One region of the Stenotrophomonas sp. Ker107b genome, then DNA from elsewhere that is predicted to be linked to it. Evidence: predicted binding sites of a transcription regulator. Region 1 holds the regulator's gene; each other region holds the start of a gene.
The links. Region 1 encodes FliA, which starts transcription of late flagellar genes. Its sites were predicted from a motif close to TAAAGTTTNNCNNNCNNNGGCCGATAA; they were not measured.
Positions count from the first base shown of each region.

Region 2: the regulator FliA is predicted to act here: its motif matches at 2,121-2,147, upstream of ACWV8V_RS13950 (methyl-accepting chemotaxis protein).
Region 3: the regulator FliA is predicted to act here: its motif matches at 3,187-3,213, upstream of ACWV8V_RS09780 (HDOD domain-containing protein).
Region 4: the regulator FliA is predicted to act here: its motif matches at 2,132-2,158, upstream of ACWV8V_RS07010 (methyl-accepting chemotaxis protein).

Region 1 is NZ_JBSPHX010000001.1:1,055,597-1,060,182, forward strand. Features, by position in the region: gene ACWV8V_RS04965 (chemotaxis protein CheA) at 1-1,649, opposite strand, end outside; gene ACWV8V_RS04970 (protein phosphatase CheZ) at 1,655-2,269, opposite strand; gene cheY (chemotaxis response regulator CheY) at 2,269-2,661, opposite strand; gene ACWV8V_RS04980 (RNA polymerase sigma factor FliA) at 2,678-3,424, opposite strand; gene ACWV8V_RS04985 (MinD/ParA family ATP-binding protein) at 3,421-4,308, opposite strand; gene ACWV8V_RS04990 (AAA family ATPase) at 4,295-4,586, opposite strand, start outside.
Region 2 is NZ_JBSPHX010000002.1:918,938-923,523, forward strand. Features, by position in the region: gene ACWV8V_RS13940 (helix-turn-helix domain-containing protein) at 1-457, shown strand, start outside; gene ACWV8V_RS13945 (SulP family inorganic anion transporter) at 634-2,100, shown strand; gene ACWV8V_RS13950 (methyl-accepting chemotaxis protein) at 2,352-4,586, shown strand, end outside.
Region 3 is NZ_JBSPHX010000001.1:2,148,886-2,153,471, forward strand. Features, by position in the region: gene ACWV8V_RS09770 (rRNA pseudouridine synthase) at 1-350, shown strand, start outside; gene ACWV8V_RS09775 (phospholipase D family protein) at 399-1,976, shown strand; gene ACWV8V_RS09780 (HDOD domain-containing protein) at 1,978-3,060, opposite strand; gene ACWV8V_RS09785 (Glu/Leu/Phe/Val dehydrogenase dimerization domain-containing protein) at 3,403-4,500, shown strand; gene ACWV8V_RS09790 (S8 family serine peptidase) at 4,585-4,586, opposite strand, start outside.
Region 4 is NZ_JBSPHX010000001.1:1,539,784-1,544,369, reverse strand. Features, by position in the region: gene ACWV8V_RS07025 (alkene reductase) at 1-636, opposite strand, end outside; gene ACWV8V_RS07020 (TetR/AcrR family transcriptional regulator) at 815-1,387, shown strand; gene ACWV8V_RS07015 (hypothetical protein) at 1,402-1,998, opposite strand; gene ACWV8V_RS07010 (methyl-accepting chemotaxis protein) at 2,201-4,444, shown strand; gene ACWV8V_RS07005 (hypothetical protein) at 4,575-4,586, shown strand, end outside.

The DNA.
Region 1 (4,586 bases):
ACGATGGTCAGCAGCGAGGACGGCATCGGCTCCACATCCAGCCAGTGACGCAGATCCACCAGGGCCAGCGTGTGCGATTTCCGGTCCAGCACGGCACGGCCGTCGAACCAGCCCAGGGAGGTGTTGGGGGCATGCAGCACCTCCATCACGCGGGCCAGGGGCAGGGCGTAGACGTCCTCGCCGGCCTGCACCAGCAGGGTCGGCAGGATCGCCAGGGTGAGCGGCACGCGGATCATGAAGCGGCTGCCACGGCCCAGCTCGGACTGGATCTGGATCTGACCACTCAGCTCGCGGATGCGCGACTGGACCACGTCCATGCCCACGCCGCGGCCGGAGATGTCGGTCACCTGCTGCTTGGTCGAGAAACCCGGCAGGAACACCAGGTGCAGGCATTCCTCGCTGCTCAGGCGGGCGGCGGCTTCCGGATCGATCAGCCCCTTCTCGCGCGCCTTCTGGCGCAGGCGTTCCGGGTCGATACCCGCGCCGTCGTCCTGCACTTCGATGCTGACGTAGTCGCCTTCCTGCTGCGCGGACAGGCGCACGTGGCCGCTGCGGGGCTTGCCCTGTGCTTCACGCAGCTCCGGCATTTCCACGCCGTGGTCGATCGCGTTGCGGACCAGATGGACCAGCGGATCGGCCAGCGCTTCGACCAGGTTGCGGTCCAGCTCGGTTTCCGCGCCGATCAGTTCCAGCTCCACTTCCTTCTTCAGCGAGCGTGCGACATCGCGCGCCACCTTGGGGAAGCGCGAGAACACCTTGCCGACCGGCTGCATGCGGGTGCGCATGACGGCGGACTGCAGGCGGGCGGTGGCGATGTCCAGGGTGGAGACGGCCCGGTCGAGCTCTTCATCGTGCAGGCGCGCACGCAGCGTCTTGAGCCGGTTGCGCGAGAGCACCAGCTCGCCGATCAGGTTGACGATCGCATCCAGGCGCTTGGTGTCCACGCGCACGGTGTGCTCAGCCTCGGCGACCGGCTTGTTGGGCGCGGGCTTGTTGGCGGCAGGCGCGGCGGGCGCAGCCACCGCGCGAGGCGCCGGGGCGGGTGCGGCCGTCACGGACTTGGCACCGGGTGCCGCGCCGCCGTGCAGCTGGTCGAGCAGCGATTCGAACTCGTCTTCGCTGATCATGCCGTCGTCTTTCCTGGCGGCGACGGCGGTCGGTGCGGCACCGCCATGCAACTGGTCGAGCAGCGCTTCGAATTCATCGTCGGTGATCAGCTCACCGCTGCTGGGGCCGGCCGCGGCGCTGGGGGCAGCCGCCGGGGTGGCCGGGCCGTTCACGTCGAACTGTGCGATCAGCTCCGGCGGGGCATAGCCCGGCTCGGTGCCGGCCGAGACCGAATCCAGCATCGACTGCAGGTAGTCCAGCGACTGCTGGGCCGCGTCGAAGTGATGGGCCTGCAGCGTGGCCTGGCCCGAGCGTGCCATGCCCAGGGTTTCCTCGGCGGCGTGGCACAGCTCCACCATCGCCTGGATGCCGAGGAAGCCCGCGCCGCCCTTGAGCGTGTGGAACCCGCGGAACACGGCGTTGAGCTGGTCACTGTCCTGGGGCGCCTGCTCCAGCGACACCAGCTGTTCGCCGAGGCGATCCAGGATCTCCTGGGCCTCGAGGATGAAGTCGGCAGCGATATCGTCTGGAACAGCACTCATGATCGTTAAAGTCCCAAATCGGAGAGCAGGTCGTCAGCGTCGACCTGTGAAACCTGGTGGCGGTCCAGACCGGTTACGGCCGGGCCGGCCAGGCCGTTGTCACGCTTGTGCGCGGTGTCGTCCTGCGGCGGCAGCCCGAGTGCACCGAAGCCCTCATGCACGCGACGCACGATGCCCACCACGCGGCGGATGATCTGCCCGGTGAGATCCTGGTAGCTCTGGGTGAGCGCGATCTCGGTCAGGTTGTGGCGGATGCGGTCCAGCTGCTGGTCCTGGTCGGCCGTCAAGCCATTGGCGCGCAGCTGCTCGGTGAGCGTGCGGCATTCTTCGGCCAGGTCCAGGGTGCGGTGGGTGGCCTGTTCGGTCATCGCCACCACGTGATCCAGGCGCGCGCAGGCATCGTCCAGTTCGCCGGCTTCGCTGGGCAGGCTGGGCAGCTCGCCCAGTGCCTGGCCCAGCTCGCGGGCGAGCCGGTTCAACCCGGCCATCATCGGCTGGGTGCGCAGCGCGGCGAGTGCGTCGATTTCCTGACGCCACGCGGCTTCGTCACCCGATTCCAGCGCGGCCAGTGCATCCTGCAGGCGCTGCACCAGCGCTGATTTGTCGCTCAGGGTTTCCATCAGGCGCTCGCCGCCAGACGCTCGAAGATCTTGCCGAGCTTTTCTTCCAGGGTCTGGGCGGTGAACGGCTTGATGATGTAGCCGTTGACGCCGTTCTGGGCCGCTTCGATGATCTGCTCGCGCTTGGCTTCAGCAGTCACCATCAACACCGGCAGCGTCTTGAGCTTGGCGTCGGCGCGGATGGCCTTGAGCAGGTCGATGCCCGTCATCACCGGCATGTTCCAGTCGGTGACCACGAAATCGAACGGCTGGCTCTGCAACAGCATCAGCGCGGCATGCCCGTCCTCGGCTTCGGCCGTGTTGGTGAAGCCCAGATCGCCCAGCAGGTTCTTGACGATACGACGCATGGTCGAAAAATCGTCGACGATCAGGATACGCATGTTCTTGTCCAAAGCTCTTTCCTCGGTCTTAATGGTTCTCGAGGCCGGCGTCGGCCGCCTCGAAGATTTTCAGTCGGCCACGCAGGCGCAGCACGGCCTGGCCATGGATCTGGCACACGCGCGATTCGCTGACGCCCAACACGGCGCCGATCTCTTTCAGGTTCAGTTCCTGCTCGTAATACAGCGACAGGACCAGCTGTTCGCGCTCGGGCAGCAGCCCGATCGCGTTGCCCAGCTCGCGCCCGAACTCGCCACGCTCCAACACCTGCTGCGGGGTCGGGCCGCCCTGGGCGACGGTGTCCAGCTCGCCCTGGTCTTCGATCCGTGATTCCAGGCTCAGCACCTGGCCGCGCGAGGCATCTTCCATCAGGCGCAGGTAGTCCGGCAGCGGCATGTCCATCGCGGCCGCCACTTCGGTGGCGCTGGCGGCGCGTCCGGTGCTCTGTTCGAGCCGGCGGATGGTGGCGGCGGCGTCGCGGGCCCGGCGATGGACCGAGCGCGGTACCCAGTCACCACGGCGGATCTCATCGATCATCGAGCCGCGGATGCGGATCGAGGCATAGGTCTCGAACGAGGCGCCCTGGTCGGCGTCATAGCTGCGCGACGCTTCGATCAGGCCCATCATGCCGGCCTGGATCAGGTCGTCGACCTCCACGCTGGCGGGCAGACGTGCCGCCAGATGGTGGGCGATGCGGCGGACCAGGTCCGAGTGCTGGGCAATGCACTCGTTCGCGGCGACCCGCTGGACCTCTTTGTATTGTGCGGCGCCTTTCATGCGGTCACCCCGCGTTGCTTGAGGATGCGTTCCAGGAAGAACTCGACGCCACCACGCGGCTCGGTCGGGGCCTGCCAGCGTGCGGTACGGCGTGCGATCTCGGTCAAGGCCAGCGCCGACGGGCTGGACGGGTAGGCCTTCACCACCGGCTGCTGGCGCTGGACCGACAGGCGCAGCCAGTCGTCCTGCGGCACACAGCCGAGGTAGTTGAGCGACACATCGGCCAGGAACTTCTCGCAGACGCGGGTCAGCTTTTCGTACAGCACCCGGCCTTCATTCGGGTCGCGCACCATGTTGGCGACCACCTGGATCCGGTCCACGCCGCGTTCGCGCGAGAGGACTTTGATCAGGGCGTAGGCATCGGTGATCGAGGCCGGCTCGTCGCAGACCACCACCACGGTGTCCTGGGCGGCCTGGCAGAAGGTCAGCACGCCGTCGGTGATGCCCGCGGCCGTGTCCACCACCATGATGTCCAGTTCGCGCTCCAGCTCGGAGAACACGTTGACCAGGCCGATGTGCTCGGCCTGCTGCAGCTCGGCCATGTTGCGGCGGCCCGAGGCCGCCGGCACCACCAGCACGCCGCCGGGGCCTTCGATGATGACCTCCTCCAGCGTGCAGCGCCCGGCGACCAGGTCGGCCAGGGTCACGGTCGGCTTCAGGCCCAGGATCACATCGACGTTGGCCAGGGCCAGGTCGGCATCCAGCAGCAGGGTACGTTTGCCCATGCTGGCAAGCGCCACGGCCAGATTGGCCGAAACGTTCGTTTTGCCCACGCCGCCCTTGCCGCCGGTGACGGCGATGGTGCGGACCGGGCCCAGCGGCTGGCTTCGGGTAGCCGACAACGGGAAGGTCTGGGTCAGCTTGGCGTACTCACGCGACGGCATGGTTCAACTCCGGGTTGCAGGGCATATCGGCCGCGCGGCGCAAATCTTCAAGGCGAAGTACAAGATTGGCCGCGCTGGCACGGTGCAGGTCTTCAGGAACGTCCTGGCCATCGGTGATCCAGGTGATCGGCAGGCGGTGGTCGACGGCCACCGACAGGGCGGTACCGAAGCGGCCGGTCTCATCCAGCTTGCTCAGCACCACGCCCTGCGGGTTGGCGGCGCTGAAGCGGCGGACCACCTCGTCCATGTCGCCGAAACTGGTGTTGGCCGGCAGCACC
Region 2 (4,586 bases), on a different contig from region 1:
ATGGCACTGCGCTGAAGCGCATGCAGGCTCAGCCGCGTTCTTCGAGCACGGTGTCGATCTGGTGCTGAAGCGGTTGGCGGGACTTCCGGTTGCGTCGCCCCCGACGCGACGCGCGTTGTCGCCAGCGCACGTCAAGCGCGTGCAGGAACTGATCGATGCCCATCTCGGCGATGACCTGGGCGTTGTCCGCATGGCGCAGGAAGTCGGGCAGGAAGCCAGTGGCTTCAGTCGTGGCTTCCGGCTGGCGACCGGCATGACGCCCTACGCGTACCTCACCTGGCGCCGGATGGAGGCCGCCAAGCCGAGGCTGCTGGCAGGCCACAGCGTCACCGAGGTCGCCTTGGCGATGGGCTATGCCAACCCTGGCAAGTTCGCCGCGGCGTTCCGAAGGGTGACCGGGCAGGCACCGTCGCGCTGGGCAGGCAACGCGCGAGGTGAACTGGCGGCCCGTGTTTGAGACCATCGGAGGACTGCGCTATCCTGCGCGCCGCTTCCGCTGCCCCGGCAGGACCCTTGTGATGACGCCACCCTGATACCGCGTTGACGACGCGCCGGCCCTTGCGCTGGCTCAGGGAGTGCTTTGTCTTCATCACACAACGCGCCGTGCGGATCGCCGGTGCGTGGAGTCTGTCCATGTCTGTGTCCTATCCGCTGCGCCAGCAATGGCTCGGCAACATCCGCGGTGATCTGCTGTCCGGCGCCGTGGTCGCCCTCGCGCTGATCCCCGAAGCGATCGCCTTTTCCATCATTGCCGGGGTCGACCCCAAGGTCGGCTTGTACGCTTCGTTCTGTATCGCGGTGGTCACCGCCATCGCCGGCGGCCGGCCGGGCATGATCTCCGCCGCCACCGGCGCGATGGCGCTGGTGATGGTCGATCTGGTCCGCGACCACGGCCTGCAGTACCTGTTGGCTGCGACGATCCTGGCCGGACTGCTGCAGATCGTCGCCGGCGCGCTCAAGCTCGGTGCACTCATGCGCTTCGTTTCGCGCTCGGTGATCACCGGCTTCGTCAACGCACTGGCCATCCTGATTTTCCTGGCGCAGTTGCCCGAGCTGATCGGGATGCCATGGACGGTGTACGCCGTGTGCGCGGCCGGCCTGGCGATCATCTATCTGCTGCCGCTGCTGACCCGGGCGGTACCCTCACCGCTGGTGGCGATCGTAGTGCTCACCGGGCTGTCGATCTGGCTGGGCCTGGACATCCGCACCGTCGGCGACATGGGCGCGCTGCCGGACAGCCTGCCCACCTTCCTGCTGCCGGACGTGCCGCTCACCTGGGAGACGCTGCGCATCCTGCTGCCCGTGTCGGCCACGCTGGCGGTCGTCGGTTTGCTCGAGTCGATGATGACCGCGCAGATCGTGGAAGACATGACCGACACCCCCAGCCAGCGCAATCGCGAGTGCGCCGGGCAGGGCCTGGCCAACATCACCGCCGGGCTGTTCGGCGGCATGGGTGGCTGCGCGATGATCGGGCAGTCGGTGATCAACGTGTCCTCCGGCGGACGTGGCCGGTTGTCCTGCCTGGTCGCGGGCGTGCTGTTGCTGCTGCTGGTGGTCTACGGTGCGGACTGGGTCCGGCAGATTCCGATGGCCGCACTGGTCGCGGTGATGATCATGGTCAGCATCGGCACCTTCCACTGGCGCTCGTTCGCCGAGTTCCGACTGCACCCGAAAAGCTCCTCGGTGGTGATGCTGGGCACGGTGGTTGTGACCGTGGCCACGCACGATCTGGCCAAGGGGGTGCTGACCGGGGTGCTGCTGTCGGCGCTGTTCTTCGCCCGCAAGGTGGGCCGGATGCTGGACATCGCCCAAGCCGACACGGCCGACGGTACCCGTGTCTACACAGTCAGCGGGCAGGTGTTCTTCGCCTCGGCCGGGCAGTTCGCGGCGGCCTTCGATCTGCTGCAGGTGCCCGCGCGCGTGGTGATCGATCTGACCGATGCGCACTTCTGGGACCTCAGCGCGGTGGGCGCGCTGGAGCGGGTGACCGGCAAACTGCGCGCACGCGGAGCGCAGGTGGAGGTGGTCGGACTCAACGCGGCCAGCCAGACACTGGTGGAGCGGCTGGGGCGGGGCAATGCCTCTGCCGGCGGACACTGAACACGGTCATAAAGCCGTGCTAAACATCGCGGGCCTATCGCCGTTATCCAACTGAGTCCCCTCTCTGGGCGGGCACCGTCGCGGTGCCGGCAGGCGGCATCTTCACAGGGCGGGACGGTGGCATCGATACCCGATCTCCGCTGGCCGCGCCGTGATTGCACCGCGTGCGTGCCGGTCCGCAATGGACTGCGTGTTTCCGTGGCGGCGCATGTCTGCGTCCGCCGGTATGCCCTTTTTCCGGAACCGCCCCCATGCCCGTGTCCCGCCCCACCGCGTCCAAGCGCCCTGGCAGCATCGCCAACCGACTGATGCTGGGTACGGCGTTGATCGCCATGCTCTGCTTCGGTGTCACCGCCGCCATCAGCTACCGGGAAGCCAGCGCGTCGCTGGTGGATGCCTCCCGCCACACCATGCAGAGCGAGGCCCAGGCCGAAGCCCTGCGGGTGAGCGGTGATCTGTCCAACGCCTTCGCCACCAGCCAGGCGCTCGCACAGAATCTGCTCGTCCAGCGCGCTGCGGGCACGCTGTCGCGGGCGACGGTGTCTGCGGTGATCCACCAGCAGGTGCAGGTGCACCCGGAATGGGTGGGCTTTGGCACGTTGTGGGAACCCGACGCCTTCGATGGCAAGGATGCCGAGTTCGTCGGCGCCGAGGCACACGATGACACCGGCCGGTTCATGAGCTACTGGGCCTGGCACGACGGCGCGCCGATGCAGGATGCGCTCACCGGCTATGACGTGCCCGGCGATGGCGACTGGTATCTCAAGCCGAAGGCGCTCAAGCGGCAGACCGTGGCCGAACCGTACACCTATGAAATCGGCGGGCAGAAGGTGCTGATGACCACGCTCTCCACCCCGGTGATCGATGAGGGGACGTTCGTTGGCGCGGTGACGGTGGATTTCGCGCTGGCCGCATTGCAGAAGCACCTGGCCGCATTGCGCCCGATGGGCGAAGGCCATGTCGAACTGATCTCGCCCGGTGGCATCGTGCTGGCCGCGCAGGACCCGCAGGAAATCGGCAAGCGCCGCGATGACGCCCTGACCGCGGCGATGCTGGCAGCGGTCAAGGCAGACAAACCCTTCGATGCCTTCGAGCCGGATGCGGCAGGCAATGTGAAGACCTATGTTCCGTTGCGCATCGGCGGCAGCCAGGAGCACTTCGCGCTGGGTGTGATCGTGCCGCATGCGCTGATCACCGCGCAGGCGCGCGCGCTGTTGTGGATCATCCTGGCTGTTGGCCTGGGCGCGGCACTGGTGCTCAGTGGCAGCGTGTACGTGTTGCTGCGCCGACAGGCGATCCGCCCGCTGGCCGATGCGGTCCGGCTCTCGGCCGACGTCGCCGAGGGACGTCTGGATACGCCGCTGCCGCCCGCGCGCAATGACGAGGTCGGCCGGCTGCTTGAATCGATGCAGCGCATGCGCAGCCAGCTGCGCGCAGTGATGGCCGCGCAGGGTGAAATGGCCCAGCGACACGAGGCGGGTGAGCTGAGCTACCGCATGGACGCGCAGACCTTCCCGGGCGAGTACGGCAAGATGGTGGAAGACACCAACCAGCTGGTCGGCGCCAACATCGCGGTCACGCGTCGTCTGGTCGAGGTGATGCAGCGCTATGCGGTCGGTGACCTCAGCCAGGACATGGATCGCCTGCCCGGCGAGCAGGCCGCGTTCACTGCCGCGATGGATACCACCAAGGCCAACCTGCGCGCGATCAATACCCAGATCGGCGATCTCGCCGGCGCTGCGGCAATGGGCGATTTCAGCCAGCGCGGCGACGTGGTGCGCTTCGATCACGACTTCCGCGCGATGGTCGAAAACCTCAACACCATGATGCAGGTCAGCGATGACAACCTGCAGCAGATCTCCGCGCTGCTGCGTGCGATCGCCGCCGGCGATCTCACCGCGCGCATGCAGGGCGATTTCCACGGCGTGTTCGCGCGGATGCGTGATGATGCCAACACCACCGTGGTGCAGCTGACCGACATCGTCGGCCGCATCCAGCAGGCCACCGGCAGCATCAACCTCGCTGCCGGTGAGATTGCCGCAGGCAACAGCGACCTGTCGCGCCGTACCGAACAACAGGCTGCCAGCCTGGAAGAAACCGCCGCTTCGATGGAGGAACTGACCTCCACCGTGCGTCAGAACGCGGACCATGCCGTGCAGGCGAACCAGCTTGCCGCGGGCGCAGCCGATGTGGCGTCGAAGGGCGGTGAGGTGGTCGGCAAGGTGGTGACCACCATGGCCGGGATCGAGGCGTCCTCCAAGCGCATCGCCGAGATCATCTCGGTGATCGACGGCATCGCGTTCCAGACCAACATCCTGGCCTTGAACGCCGCGGTGGAAGCGGCGCGCGCGGGCGAGCAGGGGCGCGGTTTCGCGGTGGTCGCCACGGAAGTGCGCGCACTGGCGCAGCGCTCGGCGGGCGCGGCGAAGGAGATCAAGGGGCTGATCGACGATTCGGTCACCCAGGTCAGCGCGGGCTCCGCGCTG
Region 3 (4,586 bases), 1.1 Mb from region 1:
TGGTCAGCCAGGACGGGCGCGTGATCTCGCACCTGAAGGATCGCGGCGCAACGCTGGAGCAGGAATACCTGGTGGAAGTCAGTGGCGAGCTGGCGCCCTACGGCATGAAGCGCCTCGCGCACGGCCTGAGCTTCCGCAGCTGGCCGTTGCCACCGTGCAAGGTGAGCTGGCAGAACGAAACCCGCCTGCGCTTTGCGATCAAACCGGTGCATCCGGGCCAGCTGCGCGACATGTGCGCCCAGGTCGGGCTGGAGGTCATCAGCATCCGCCGCCTGCGCATCGGCCGCGTGGCGATGGGCAAGCTGGTCCCCGGCCAGTGGCGTTACCTGGCGCCGGACGAGCGTTTCTAAACCGCGCCAGCACTCGCCCTGCACGCCCCGGCCGCTTACGATCGGGGCATGACCGAGAAAAAACCGTTCTGGCGCCGGCTGCTGCGCTGGCTGGGGATCGTTGTCGCCCTGCTGATCCTGCTGGTCCTCAGCGGCCTGCTGCTGGCCGATCACCTCACCCCGCAGGCCGTTGGCGAGCGTTCGACGGTGCTGCCCACGCAGGCCGACCAGACCCCGATCGATCGCGAGCTGGTCCGCCTGCAGGCCGAGCACCCCGGCCAGACCGGTGTGGCCTTCCTGTCCGATGGGCTGGACGCATACGCCGCACGCGCGGTGATCACCCAGCACGCCGGGCGCAGCCTGGACCTGCAGTACTACATCTGGCACGACGACCTCATCGGCCATCTCATGGCCAACGAGCTGTACCGCGCCGCCGAGCGCGGCGTGCGGGTCCGCATCCTGCTCGATGACATGAACGCGCAGGACAAGGACGCGCTGATGATGGCGCTCGATGCGCACCCCAACATCGAGATCCGCCTGTACAACCCGTTCCGCAACCGCAACGGGCTCTGGCGCCTGGTCGAGATGGTGCAGCGCGTTTTCAGCGTCAACCACCGGATGCACAACAAGTCATGGATCGCCGACGGGCGCGTGGCGATCGTCGGTGGCCGCAACATCGGCGAGGAGTATTTCAGCGCACGCCCGGATGTGAACTTCCGCGACCTGGACCTGCTGGTGGCCGGCAACGCGGTGCAGCAGGCCAACACGATTTTCGACGATTACTGGAACAGCGATACCGCCGTGCCGATCCGTGCGCTGGCGTTCTACACCGAACCGCAGCTGCGCCTGCTGATCCGCGAAAGCGAGCACGAAGCGCGACTGGACAGTGCCAAGCCCTACCTGGAACGCGTGGCGCGTTCGCAGGCAGAGAAATCGTATTACCGCGATGCGCTGGATCTGCACTGGTCACACCACGTGGAGATCGCCTCGGACCCGCCGATGAAGCACCGCCGCGACGATCAGGCCGGCTGGCTGGTCACGCGCCTGGTGCAGGAACTGGAAAGCGCCCAACACAAAGCCCTGCTGATCTCGCCCTACTTCGTGCCCGGCGAGGACGGCACTGAAGGCTTGGCTGCGATGGTCGCGCGCGGGGCCCAGGTTGCGGTCATCACCAACTCCCTGGCTGCCAATGATGTGGCCGCCGTGCACAGCGGTTACATGCACTACCGGGCACCGTTGCTGCGCAGTGGCGTGCAGCTGTACGAGCTCAAATCGCGCGGCAACGTCGATGGCGGCGGTCTGTTCGGCAGCAGTGGCGCCAGCCTGCACACCAAGGCCTTCATGATCGACGACCGGCGCGGCTTCGTCGGCTCGTTCAATCTGGACCCGCGCTCGGCCTATCTGAACACCGAGATGGGCGTGCTGTTCGACGATCCGGTGCTGGCGGGCCAGCTGCGCAAGGAATACCTGCACCTGGCCGACCCGCGGCAGAGTTACTGGGTAACGCTGGGTCCGGAGGGCGACGTCCGCTGGCTGGAGCGTGATGCGCAGCCGCCGCATTGGCTGTACACCGAACCCGATGCCGGGTTCTGGCTGCGGGCCAGCGCGCGCGCGATCAGCTGGCTGCCGCTGGAGTCACAGCTCTAGCTCAGCCAGCCTGCTCCACCTCGACGCCGGGCTCATCGCCCTCCAGCGTTTCCACCGCACGCCCATGGACGCGCCGCCAGATCCACTGCAGCGCATGCGGCGGGGTGTCGTCCAGTTGTTCCAGCCAGGCCAGTGCCTGGACCTGCCCGATCTGGCCATGGCGACACAGCAGGCTGGCCGCAGCCACTGCCCGCGCGAACCGCAGGCTCGCGGCCAGGCCGGTGCCGCTCTGCCGGATCAGGGCGTCATGCACGGCCTTGGGCAACTCCCATGCCGCGGCGATCCGGCTCGCCACCGGCAGGGTCCAGCTATCGAGCAGGTCGGCGGCCAGCACGCGCGGCGGCGCGGCCACCTGCTGCTGCGCGCAGGCATCGAGCAGGTGGCGCATCACCAGCGCCGCGCCGAGCCCCTGGGTCAGGCCAAGCCACTGCGCAGCGAAACCGTCCTCATGGGTCACCGTGCGCGCATGGTCGGCGGCAACGCGCGAGGCCAGCAGCGCATGCTCCCAGATCACCGCGCTGAACTGCGGAAACGCATCGCACTGCAGCTGCATCACCGGCTGCACCAGCACCGCGCTGATGATCTGGCGGATGCCGTCGGTGCCGACCAGGGTGACGGCGCGCTGCAGAGTTTCCACCGGCTTGGCCTGCACCCGGTAGACGGGACTGTTGGCAATGCGCAGCAGGTTGCCGGTCAGCACCGGATCCTGGCCGATGATCCCGGCCATCGCGCGCGCCGAGGCGTCGCTGTCGTTGACGGTCTGGATGAGCTGCGGCAGCAGCTGCGGACGGCGGGGCAGGTGCTTGGCCGACCAGTCCCGGGCCAGCAGCGACGCGGTGACCGCATCGCGAAGCTCGACCGTGTGCCGCACGGCGGCATCGGCGGCATCGCCACTGCGCGGCACCAGGGCAAGCGCGTGCAGGCCGGCCTGCAGGGCAGCCACCGGATCGGCCCCCTGGCACAGGGGCGGGGCCGCGGCCGCTGCCGCCGGGGAGTGCCCGCGTGCCGCGCGGGCGGCCGATGGCGCTGCCACGGCCCGCCGACGGCGGAGCAGCAGCGCCCCACCCAGCAGGGCTGCCACCAGGACCGCGATGAGGACCGCGCCCGTCACGCCAGGGCTCCTGGCCACGTGGGGTACCGCACTTGCCTTGTTGCGACTGCGCCCACGTGATCCGTCCTGCGATTGCCGGTGATGCACACCCTTGCGACGGCATCGGCCTGCAGGTCAGCAACTTTAATGGCGGCCGCGATGGCGCCGGCCCGGCCCGTCACCGGGGGCCCCTGACAACACCCTCCAGCGGAATGCTCTAGAATGGCGCCGCGCGACCCGTCCGAGACCCGACGACGTCGCTTTTTTTGTTTTACACCCCACCTTTTGCTGGCGCGTTCACCGCTGTTCGCCACCGTTCGCACCATCGGAGCCACCATGTTATTTGAAACCCTCGAATCTACCGGTCACGAGCAAGTGGTGTTCTGCCACAACCGCGATGCCGGCCTGAGGGCGATCATCGCGATCCACAACACCACGCTGGGCCCGGCCCTGGGCGGTGTGCGCATGCGTCCCTACGCCAGTACCGACGAGGCTCTGGAAGATGCGTTGCGGCTGAGCCGCACCATGACCTACAAGAACGCGCTGGCCGGCCTCAACGTGGGTGGTGGCAAGGCCGTGATCATCGGTGACCCCAAGCGCGACAAGACCGAAGTGCTGTTCCGCGCGTTCGGCCGTTATGTGGATTCGCTGGGCGGGCGTTACATCACCGCCGAAGATGTCGGCACCGACGTCAACGACATGGAGAACATCTACCTGGAAAGCGAATACGTCACCGGCGTGCACCAGGTCCACGGTGGCTCCGGCGATCCGGCACCGTTCACTGCCTATGGCGCGCTGCAGGCGCTGATGGCCTCGATGCAGCACAAGCTGGGCCATGAGGAAGTCGGCAAGGCCAGCATCGCGGTGCAGGGCCTGGGCCACATCGGCATGGAACTGGTGAAGCTGCTGCGCGACCGCGGCGCCAAGCTGTACGTCAGCGACCTGGACAGCGCGCGGGTCGAGCGTGCGGTGACCGAGTACGGTGCCGAAGCCGTCAAGCCGGAGGACATCTACGACGTCAACGCCGACATCTTCGCCCCGTGTGCGCTGGAAGGTGCGATCAACCCGGAGACGCTGCCGCGCCTGAAGTGCAAGATCGTCTGCGGCACCGCCAACAACCAGCTCTCCAGCCTGGACGTGGGTGACGAGCTGCATGCGCGCGGCATCCTGTACGCGCCCGATTACGCGGTCAACGCTGGCGGCGTGATGAACGTCTCGCTGGAAATCGACGGCTACAACCGCGAGCGTGCGATGCGCCTGATCCGCAGCATTTACCACAACCTGGGCCGCATCTTCGCGCTGTCGCAGAGCGAAGGCATCGCGCCACAGCGCGCCGCCGATCAGATCGCCGAGTCGCGCATCCTGTCGATCGGAAAGTTGAAGATGCCGCTGGGCCGCGCCACGCCGCGGCTGGGAACGCTGCGCGGCAACTGATCTGCTGCGGCGATCAAAACGAAGAGGGCGCGATCATGGATCGCGCCCTCTTTTTTGTAGCGCCCCTCGCGGTGGGGCCTGCCCTC
Region 4 (4,586 bases), 480 kb from region 1:
GACCTCCAGCAGGAGGCGCGCACGGTTTTCGATCGAACCGCCGTAGGCGTCGGTGCGCTGGTTGGCGCCGTCCTTGATGAACTGCTCAAGCAGGTAGCCGTTGGCGCCGTGGATTTCGACACCGTCGAAGCCGGCGGCGATCGCATTGGCGGCGGCCCGGCGGAAGTCGTGGACGATGGCCGGCAGTTCGTCGATCTCCAAGGCACGCGGCTCGGACACATCGACAAAGCCGTTGTGGACGAAGGTCTTGGTCTGCGCCCGGATGGCCGAGGCGGATACCGGCGCGGCGTTGCCGGGCTGCAGATCCACGTGCGAGATGCGGCCCACGTGCCACAGCTGCACGAAGATGCGTCCGCCGCGCGCGTGCACGGCGTCGGTGACCTTGCGCCAGCCATCGATCTGATCCTGCGTGTAGAGGCCGGGCGTGTCCTGGTAGCCCTGGGCCTGCGCCGAGACCTGGGTGGCCTCGGTGATGATCAGGCCGGCCGAGGCGCGCTGGGCGTAGTAGGTGGCGGCGAGCGGACTGGGCACCAGGTCGGCACCGGCGCGGTTGCGCGTCAGCGGGGCCATCACGATGCGGTTGGCCAGGGTCAACGGGCCAAGGGAGTAGGGCTGGAAGAGTGTCGAGGTCGTCATGGTGGGTGCGGGGTCGTGATCGTTGAGAGGTGGCGCGGGCGGGCCGGCAGTGGCGTCGCCCGGGAATGCGGCAATGATGATGACCGTAATCTTAGATGTCAATAGTTTGATGATGGTGGTCATCTATCCGTGGTAAGCTGCGCGCCTAAAGAGGCAGAGCGTCAAGAGACAACCCGTCATGAAAGTCACCAAGGCACAGGCGCAGGCCAACCGGGCGCACATCGTCGAGACCGCCTCCACGCTCTTCAGGGAGCGGGGCTACGACGGCGTGGGGGTGGCAGATCTCATGGCGGCCGCCGGCTTTACTCACGGTGGCTTTTACAAGCACTTCGGGTCCAAGGCCGACCTGATGGCCGAGGCTTCCGCCTGCGGTCTGGCGCAGTCTGCCGATGCCGCGGCAGGCATGGAGCTGGCAGATTTTCTGAGCTATTACATTTCGCGCGAGCACCGGGACAACCCGGGACAGGGCTGCACGATGGCCGCGCTGTGCGCCGACGCCGCGCGGCAGCCAGCATCGGTCAAGGCGGCCTTTGCCGCCGGTATTGATGCGCAGGTGGACCGTCCCGCTCTCGACGATGCTCAGCCAGGCGTGGACGTCAGCCCGGACGGACGTGCGCGCAGGATCGCCTTGATGGCCATGGCCGTAGGCGCGGTGGTGTTGTCCAGGTCCTGCCCGGACGATGCGCCGCTGGCCGATGAGATTCTCGACATTTGCCGCGCGGACGTCCTGGCGCGATTGGCGGCCCGATAATCAAGCCGACGCCATCAACGGCAGCGGTTGAGATCGCGGTTGACGAGGTCGACATTGCCCGGAGCGAGCTGCTGGATGCTGGACATCCAGGCGCCTGGCATTCCCTCTGATGGTTTCCCAAGGATGACCATCGTGCCGCCCGGCTGGCTGACGATGGTCGTCTGCTCCTGGTGCACCGGCACGCTGCGCCGATAGGCGGAGAGCGGCAGCTTCGCATAGCGGGCCTCAAGCAACGCCTGCAATGCCGCGTGCGTGTCCGGCCGGTAGGGGGCCATGAACATCAAGGCGACGGGTTTGCCAGAGTCCTTGAGTGTGGTCAGGCTGGCGGCGGTCATCGGCACGTTGCCGATCCGGCACACACCCTCGTGACTGAGGATCATCGACGAAACTGTCGCCGGGCTGCAGTGATCGTCCATGTTCTCCTGCAACTGGCGTGGCAGTGCGTTGAACGCGGCGATGCTCTTTCCGCCAGCGAGTTCGGCAGCCACGGGGCATTCGGGCAGGGTCGAGTCGACGGCGGTGCCCTTGTCGGCGGCGCCTTCGCTGGCCGCACAAGCGGTGGCAAGAGCACACATCAGTGCCGAGGCCAGTAGAGCGGGGGAGTGCTTCATCCGTGAATCCATCCGGTAGACGAGGTTTTGGGGCGGGCAGAAGAGTAACGCATAGGCCGAGGGGGCGGGTCTGTGGTGGCCGCCACATCGATCCGCCACGATCAGCACAGTGAATACGTATGTTGTTATCGATTAAAGATATTGACATTGCCGCCGAAACTGGAATGAAGGCCGGTCATCGGCGAATTCACAGAGCTCTGCAATGGACTACTTCCGCAACCTCAATGTCGGCGCAAAACTGGCCGCCGGCTTTGGTCTCATCCTTGTCCTTCTGATCGCATCGTCCTCGCTTGCGCTGTACCAGGCCGACAAGATCGGCCGGCAGGTTGATGTGATGGAACAGAACAGCAAGAAAGTGCAGCTGTTGTATGCCCTGCGTCGTGACAATTTCGAGAATGAGCGCAATGTTCGTGACCTGATCCTCAACGGTACCGACAACGGCGAGGCGATCCTCGCCGATATCGCCAGCACGCGTGCCGACTACGCCAAGAGCAGTGAGGCCCTCGATGCCATGCCGCACGATGCGTCGGGCACGGCGGCCAAGCAGGTGATCAAGGACGCACGCGCCGCGGCGCTGCCGATCCACAACCAGATCATCGAACTGGCCAAGGCCAACGAGGATGATGCCGCCAAAAGCCTGCTTTTCGGCGAGGCGCTGCCGTTGATGCAGGCACGGTCCACCAGCCTGCAGAACGCGGTGGAGCTGCAGGTGAAGCGCAATGCCGACGGGGCCGCCGCGATCGATACCGCCATCGCCACGTCGCGGACGCTGATGATCGTTTTCTCGCTGGTGGCGCTGCTCTGCGGCGGCTTGCTGGCCTGGCTGACCGCGCGCAGCCTGACCGGGCCGCTGCGCCGGGCCATGTCGGTCTCCAGTGCGATCGCCGACGGGCGCTTCGATACCCCGATCGGCAGGGCCGGCCGCGACGAAACCGGGCAGCTGCTGTCCAGCATGGACGCCATGGCCCATCGCCTGCGCGCATTCTCTGCGGCGCAGCAGGAGATGGCGCAGCGCCACGATAAGGGCGAGCTCGACTTCCGCATCGACGAGACCGCGTTCCCGGGCGATTTCGGGCGCATCGCCGCCGGCACCAATGCGGTGGTGGGCAGCAACATCGCGCTGACCCGGCGCCTGGTCGATGTGATGCAGCACTACGCGGTTGGCGATCTTCGCGATGACATGGAAGCGCTGCCCGGGGACAAGGCGCGCTTTACCGAGGCGATGGCGGTCACCAAGCGCAACCTGTCGGCCATCAATGCGCAGATCCGCATGCTGGGCTCGGCGGCGGCCGCGGGCGACTTCAGCGTGCGCGGCGACGAAGCCGCGTTCGAACATGAGTTCAAGGCGATGATCGAGCGCTTGAACCTGATGATGCATGTCAGCGACGAGAACCTGCGCAAGCTGTCCGCACTGCTGAAGGCGATCGCTGCCGGTGACCTCACCGCGCGCATGGACGGTGAGTTCCAAGGGGTGTTCGCGCAGATGCGTGACGATGCCAACAGCACCGTCGGCCAGCTGACCACGATCATCGGCAGCATCCAGGTTGCCGCGGGCAGCATCAACACCGCGGCCGTGGAGATCGCCAGCGGCAACAACGATCTCTCCCGGCGGACGGAACAGCAGGCCGCCAATCTGGAGGAGACCGCAGCGTCCATGGAGGAACTGACCTCAACCGTGCGCCAGAACGCCGAGCACGCACGTCAGGCCAATCAGCTGGCCATCAGCGCTGGCGGCGTCGCCTCCGACGGTGGCAAGGTGGTGCTGGATGTGGTGTCCACGATGCGCGAGATCTCAACCTCGTCCAAGCGGATCGGCGACATCATCACGGTCATCGATGGTATTTCGTTCCAGACCAACATCCTGGCGCTGAATGCCGCCGTGGAAGCGGCGCGTGCCGGTGAGCAGGGGCGTGGTTTTGCGGTGGTGGCCAGCGAGGTGCGCACCCTGGCACAGCGCTCGGCGGCGGCGGCCAAGGAAATCAAGGAGCTGATCGAAGACTCTGTGACCAAGGTGACCATCGGCGCGGGCCTGGTCGACAAGGCGGGCGTGACCATGGAGGAAATCGTGACATCGGTGCGGCGCGTGACCGACATCATGGGGGAAATCTCCGCGGCATCGCAGGAGCAGTCTGCCGGCATCGAGCAGGTCAGCCAGACGGTGGTGCAGCTGGACGAAACCACACAGCAGAATGCCGCGCTGGTGGAAGAAGCCACCGCCGCCGCACGCTCGATGGAAGAGCAGGCGACCACCCTTTCCGGTGCCGTCGCGCGCTTCAAGCTGTCTCACTCCAGTTATGCAGAAGCACCGCAGCCGGCGCGTGTGCCGACCGCCGCCAGCGTGACAGCCAAGGCCTCGGCGACCGCTCGTGGACCTGCACTGGCGCCGAAATCCGCGCTTCCGCGGGTGGCCATGGCCGACACCGGCGGCGACTGGCAGGAGTTCTGAGGCACCAGCAGGGGCGGCGCCGACCATCTTCACGCACCCTCTACGTCCTCCAACTGAAGCTGAAAGCCGGTCATGGCTCTGGCGAAAAGGCCGCTATAGTCCGATTTCCCCACACAAAGGAGGGACTGCAATGATTCTGACC